Regions from separate parts of the Erwinia sp. E_sp_B01_1 genome, predicted to be linked through region 1. Evidence: predicted binding sites of a transcription regulator. Region 1 holds the regulator's gene; the other holds the start of a gene.
The links. The regulator Fur, encoded in region 1, represses iron uptake genes when iron is present. The targets are predictions, from matches to a motif close to ATAATAATGAGAACNACTATCAA.

Region 1 (3,421 bases):
GTGGCGATGGCGTTAACTTCACTGGCACCTGAACGCATTGAGCAGGTAGTGGTGATAGATATCGCCCCTGTCGCCTACCCGGAGCGTCGACACGACGCCATTTTTGCCGCTCTGAAAGCAGTAACCGATGCCGGTATAACTGTGCGTAGCGATGCAGCGGCCCTGATGCGTGAGACGCTGGAAGAAGAAGGCGTTATTCAGTTTCTGCTAAAATCTTTCCATCAGGGAGAATGGCGATTCAACGTGCCGGTACTCTGGGAATGCTACAACCGGATTATTGGCTGGCAGCCGTTACCCGCAGGGTCACAACCCATATTATTTATCCGTGGCGAACTTTCTCCTTATCTCGCCGATGAGTACCGTGACGCGCTGCTTGCCCAGTTCCCTCAGGCCCGTGCCCATGTGGTAACCGGTGCCGGTCACTGGGTTCATGCTGAAAAACCTGATGCTGTTTTGCGCGCAATTCGACGTTTTTTTGCGCTGTAAAAACAAATGTTTCCTGAGATGGCTAAAACGTTGTCGTCATGACTTTCACTGGGGTATGATGGCGCGCTTTAAATTTGTCGCAGCACGAATTTCAGCCGACATCAGGCCTGAACCATCGAACTCCAGCCTTTCAGTATCACGATTCTATGGCAAAAGAAAACACGGACCGCACCACGATCGATCTGTTCGCAGATGACCGTCGCCCGGGACGACCTAAAACTAATCCGCTTACGCGTGATGAGCAGTTGCGTATCAACAAACGTAACCAGCTCAAGCGCGATAAAGTGCGGGGACTGAAACGCGTTGAGCTGAAAATGAACAGCGACGCAGTGGATGCCCTGAATGAACTCGCTGAGCAGCGTAATATGAGCCGCAGTGAGTTAATAGAAGAAATGGTTATGGCGCAGCTGGCCGACCAGAAGCGCTAAACAGCATCAGCTTACCGGCTGTCCGGCATCTGCCGGTGAAGCACAAAGCGACAAAAGCGGGCGGATTACTCATTTATCCCCCTGGAGCTGTCTGCTATCATTGCCGGTATCTGTAGTGAGCAGCCTTTACCCCATCATTGAGATTCAAGAGGTTAGTAAGTCATGGCAATCGTAGGCATTTTCTTTGGCAGCGATACGGGCAATACAGAAAACATTGCAAAAATGATCCAGAAGCAGCTCGGTAAAGAGGTTGCTGAAGTTCAGGATATCGCTAAAAGCAGCAAAGAAGACCTTGAAGCCTTTGATATTCTGCTGCTCGGTATCCCAACCTGGTATTATGGTGAGGCCCAGTGCGACTGGGATGATTTCTTCCCGACGCTGGAAGAAATTGATTTCAATGGCAAACTGGTAGCCCTGTTTGGCTGTGGCGATCAGGAAGATTACGCAGAATACTTCTGCGACGCGATGGGCACCATCCGCGACATCATCGAGCCTAAGGGTGCGGTTATCGTGGGTCACTGGCCAACAGAAGGTTATCATTTCGAAGCCTCTAAAGGGCTGGCGGATGATACCCATTTCCTTGGCCTGGCCATTGATGAAGATCGCCAGCCAGAACTGACCAGCGAACGTACCGAAAAGTGGGTCAAACAAATTTTTGATGAGCTCCAGCTGCAAGAAATCATTGAAGCTTAAGGAGTGCGGCCTGTTGTGGGACATATCTCACATCAGGCCAGTGATTTTTCCTATAGAAGTAATAGGCACATTTTTGTAACTTTCATCTGCAAAACTGTAGAATATCGCCATCGGTCACCCCGCTTTCTCAATGTCTTCGCCCTGCTGGCGATGACAGAGCGAAATGTTCACCCAGCGCTTGCTCTTCCGGACGTAACGACTTTCATCATTACCTCCCTCAACAGTGACGCATCGCCGGTAGTATTCATTTCGAAGTATCAGATCTATAATGAGACGTTTAGCTTTTCGCGTCGACCGATGTTCATGGCTTTTCAGCCACACAGTGACTAGCAAAGTAACAGGACAATATCCGCATGACTGACAATAACACCGCATTAAAGAAGGCCGGCCTGAAAGTCACGCTTCCCCGACTGAAAATTCTGGAAGTGCTTCAGGAACCTGAGGGCCATCATGTCAGTGCGGAAGACTTGTACAAGCGCCTGATAGATATGGGCGAAGAAATTGGTCTGGCGACGGTTTACCGCGTTCTGAACCAGTTTGATGATGCGGGGATCGTTACCCGTCATAATTTTGAAGGCGGCAAGTCCGTTTTTGAACTGACTCAGCAGCATCACCACGATCACCTCATTTGCCTGGACTGCGGTAAAGTGATCGAGTTCAGCGATGAATCTATCGAAACTCGCCAGCGTGACATCGCTACGCGTCACGGTATTAAGCTCAGTAACCACAGTCTGTACCTTTACGGTCACTGTACCACTGGCGATTGCCGCGAAGACGATACCCTGCACGACAAGTAATCTGCACTAACAGTAAAAACCGGTGAACTTCACCGGTTTTTTTTTGCCCTTCTTAAAGCTTCTCTACCCTGCTGAAGCGTTCGCCGGCTTTATTCACCGTGCGCAACCACACTTTGCCTTCCACCTGTGGCTGATGCCCGGCCTCATAAAGCTGCCAGGTTTTCCCTTCATCCAGACTGTACTGCACAGCCAGGCCCGGTAATGCCGTATTGACCTGTAACTTACCCTTGACGATTTTACCGCCCGGTAAAGGTAAGCGATAAGCTATGCCAGCCTTGTCCAGCTTCGCCAGTTCACGCTGGCCCAGCAGATTGGCAAATCGCTGCCAGTCCTGGCGCTGAGCGTCCTGATCCACAAAGTGAGTTTTACCACCGATATACTCTTTCCCTGCTTTGTAATCCTGCTCCCAGTCAGCCCGATGCCAGGCTCGTTCCGCAACGGAAAGGACGCGAGGGAAAATCATATATTCCATCTGCTGGTCGGTACGAACCGTTTCGCTCCACAACTGAGCGGAAAGCCCGGTGGCTCCAGGCCAGGCTTTGTCCGATTTTGCACTGAAATTTTTGCCATCGCGATCGACCGAGGTCTCGGCATTTTGCGGCAGGTTATCCGGTGCGAAGCCGAAAACTTTACGTTCATCACTGAAGCGGGTGCCCCAGTAATAGCCACGCTCAAGAGGATTAACCTCATACGGGAAGTCCATATAGAGATAATCAGGATTTGAAACAATCACTTCGTAGCCTTTGTTTGCCCAGTCATTGGCCGAGTCAAATCCTCCCCAATAGAGGGTATCCCAGAAGTTCACCGCAACCTTTTCGGTGGCAAAAGCGTTAGCATCCCTGGCATCTTTCAGCCCATCCTGCCATGCCTGCATCTTGCCGATGCCATGCGCGTTAACCTGCTGACTGACTTTCACCGCAAAATAGCTCGGCAGGTGGCCAAGATCGGCCACTTTCCCCTCTTTAATCATCTTCTGACAAACCTGGGATTTCGCCCACGGCTGATCTTCCTTGCTCA
Region 2 (3,421 bases), 2.1 Mb from region 1:
TTGGCCAACAACGGAGCAGCAGAACCGTTGATAAGGAGATCCAATGAAACGTTTATTGCTTGTTGCCACTTTACTGGCAAGTTTATCCCCGTTGGCGATGCACACAGCGCAGGCCGACAGCGCCACCATTACCTTAGCACCTGGCGTTTCGCTGCATCTTGGAGACCGCGATCGTCGCGGAAACTACTGGGATGGCGGTCGCTGGCGCGATGACCGTTACTGGCACAACAACTATCGTTACGATGAGGGCCGCTGGTGGCGTCACGAACAGTGGCGCAGGCATCAGGAGATGCGCCGACGTCATGAATGGGAGCGTGAACGACGCTGGCATGACCGTGAACGTCAACGCGAATGGCGTCACCACGAACGCGAACGCCATCATGAACGAGAACGTCATCACGACCACGATCGTCACTGATCAAAAAAGCCGACCAGAAGGTCGGCTTTTTTATGCGGCTTGCAGCCAGGCAGCTATCTTGTTGCCCGTGACAGAAGCTTCAGGTGCGAGCCCTATATTCCCATCGCCATCGCAACCAGCAAATAGAGGTTCAGCGCCACCACAATCACTACTATCACTTTGCCTGCCCACTGCATCCCACGGGAGTTAACCATATCTCCCATCAGCTCGCGGTTGCCGGTGAAGGTCAGCAACGGCACCAGCGCCAGGGCAATACCAAAGCTGAGCAGGACCTGGCTCATCACCAGAATCCGGGTAGGTTCCCATCCGGCCATAATGACAATAAAAGAAGGGAGCATGGTGATCACCCGACGCACCAGCAGCGGAATGTGGACGTGAATAAAGCCCTGCATCACCACCTGTCCGGCCATGGTTCCCACCACGGTAGAGGAGAGTCCTGCTGCCAGCAGGCTCAGGCCAAACACCAGCGCAGCCGCACGGCCCAGCAGAGGGTCAAGCGTCAGATAAGCCTGGTCGAGATCGGCGATGCCGGTATGTCCGCTGAAGTGGAAGGCTGCTGCTGCCGTCGCCATCATCGCCAGGTTGACGAAACCGGCGATGGTCATGGCAATGGCCACATCCAGCTTGGTTGAAGAGTAGCGCTGCTCACGAGTGCCGCCGTCCGGGCTTTGTGTCAGAGAGGAGTGCAGATAGATGACGTGCGGCATAATGGTTGCCCCCAGCACACCGGCAGCCAGCAATACGGCATCGGCGGTAGGCAGGGAAGGTACAGAAATGCCCTGAACCAGATCGGCAATTTTAGGCTGTGAGAAAAAGAGCTCAATCACATATGCCGCCGCCACAAACAGCAGCAGCCCGCCAATCACCAGCTCCAGCGGTTTCTGCCCGCGGCTTTGCAGCATCAGGATCAGGAAAGTTACCACCCCGGTAAGCACGGCTCCCTGCAACAGGCTGACGCCAAAAATCAGCTTAAAGCCAATCGCGGCGCCAATGAACTCCGCCAGATCGGTCGCCATCGCAATGATTTCTGCCTGTACCCAGTAGAACCAGACGGCAGGACGGGGGAAGCGGTCACGGATGTGTTCAGCCAGGTTCTTGCCGGTTGCAATGCCCAGCTTGGCTGACATTAGTTGGATGACCATTGCCATAATGTTCGCCCAGACCACAACCCACAACAGCTGGTAGCCATAGGAGGCACCAGCCTGAATATTGGTGGCGAAGTTGCCGGGGTCGATATAGCCGATAGCCGCAATAAAGGCAGGCCCCATCAACGCAAATTTAATTTTGCGTGCACCCCGGACGGTTTGCTCTGCTGTGCGGCCTTCAAACATAGTTATCCCCTGCTAAGCACCTGAAAAGGTCATTTTCTTTTAAATGATAATGATTATCAAGCGCATTTGAATGGGTTTTCGTTATCGCTGTGATAGCCCGTACTAAGAAATATAGCAAAGGCTATACTTGAACACAAATTACGCCATAGCTAAAAAATGAGCAATCACAATTTGTGCGGTTGTTGGAAAGCTGTTGGAAACCCGTTAAAGAATACCCATCATTTTGCTGGGGTGTTTTTTTAAACAGTGTCAGTATGTGACCAGGAAGAGGATTCTGTCGGAATGGGTGATAGGTAATTGTTATATTGTGTTCCAGATCTCGTTTTTCGGCTTCTTGTTACATAGAATGTGCAGCGAAATATAACATCCTTCAAATTGGAGCAGACATGTCAGGCATTTTCCATTTTGCTTTGGCGCTGGTGATGGTAACCGTGCTGGCCTTGCTGGTGAGTACAGATCGGAAAAACATCCGCGTACGTTTTATTATACAGCTTCTGGTCATAGAGGTACTGCTTGCGTGGTTCTTCCTTAACTCTGAAGCCGGCCTGGGATTTGTTAAAGGCTTTGCTGGTCTGTTCGACAAACTGCTGAGCTATGCCGGGCAGGGAACCAGCTTCGTGTTTGGCAACATGAGCGACAAAGGATTGGCTTTCTTCTGGCTGAACGTTCTCTGCCCTATCGTGTTTATCTCCGCACTGATCGGGATTTTGCAGCACTTCCGCATTCTGCCAATTGTCATTCGCGCTATCGGAACCGTGCTCTCCAAAGTCAACGGTATGGGCAAGCTGGAGTCGTTTAACGCCGTCAGCTCGCTGATTCTGGGCCAGTCTGAAAACTTTATTGCCTACAAAGATATCCTCGGCAGGATGTCCCAGCGTCGCATGTACACCATGGCTGCTACGGCGATGTCTACCGTGTCGATGTCCATCGTCGGCGCTTATATGACCATGATTGACCCGAAATATGTGGTAGCCGCTTTAGTGCTGAATATGTTCAGTACCTTTATCGTGCTGTCGCTGATCAACCCTTATAACGTTGAGCACGAAGAAGAACTGACGCTGAACGATCTGCACAAGGGCCAGAGCTTCTTTGAAATGCTGGGTGAATATATCCTGGCCGGTTTCAAAGTCGCGGTGATCGTGGCGGCGATGCTGATCGGCTTTATCGCGCTGATCTCTGCCATTAACGCCCTGTTTGATTTTGTCTTCGGTATCAGCTTCCAGGGCGTGCTGGGCTATGTCTTCTACCCGTTTGCCTGGGTGATGGGCGTGCCAGCTAATGAGGCGTTACAGGTGGGCAGCATCATGGCAACTAAACTGGTCTCCAATGAGTTTGTCGCGATGATGGATCTGCAGAAAGTGGCCGGTGAACTCTCACCGCGCGGTGTGGGCATCCTCTCTGTGTTCCTGGTCTCCTTTGCTAACTTCTCCTCAATCGGGATTGTAGCGGGCGCCATTAAAGGGCTGCACGAAGAGCAAGGTAACGTAGTGTCGCGCTTCGGCCTGAAACTGCTGTACGGCTCAACGCTGGTTAGCGTTCTGTCGGCATCTATTGCAGGTTTAGTGCTGGCTTAAGGCTTCCGGCACCAGTCAGAATCAGAAAGGCGAACCTGCGGGTTCGCCTTTTTTTATGCGTTTTTTTTAGAGGTGTCTCTATAAGTACGTCGACCTTG

Region 2: VRC33_RS16275 (Nramp family divalent metal transporter) is a predicted target of Fur. The motif match lies at 1,787-1,809, and genes of this name have one in related genera.

What each region holds. Positions count from the first base shown of each region.
Region 1 is NZ_CP142208.1:1,404,575-1,407,995, reverse strand. Features, by position in the region: gene ybfF (esterase) at 1-486, shown strand, start outside; gene ybfE (LexA regulated protein) at 633-914, shown strand; gene fldA (flavodoxin FldA) at 1,077-1,607, shown strand; gene fur (ferric iron uptake transcriptional regulator) at 1,961-2,404, shown strand; gene VRC33_RS06890 (beta-N-acetylhexosaminidase) at 2,457-3,421, opposite strand, start outside.
Region 2 is NZ_CP142208.1:3,472,874-3,476,294, forward strand. Features, by position in the region: gene VRC33_RS16270 (DUF2502 domain-containing protein) at 44-418, shown strand; gene VRC33_RS16275 (Nramp family divalent metal transporter) at 511-1,749, opposite strand; gene VRC33_RS16280 (NupC/NupG family nucleoside CNT transporter) at 2,136-3,323, shown strand.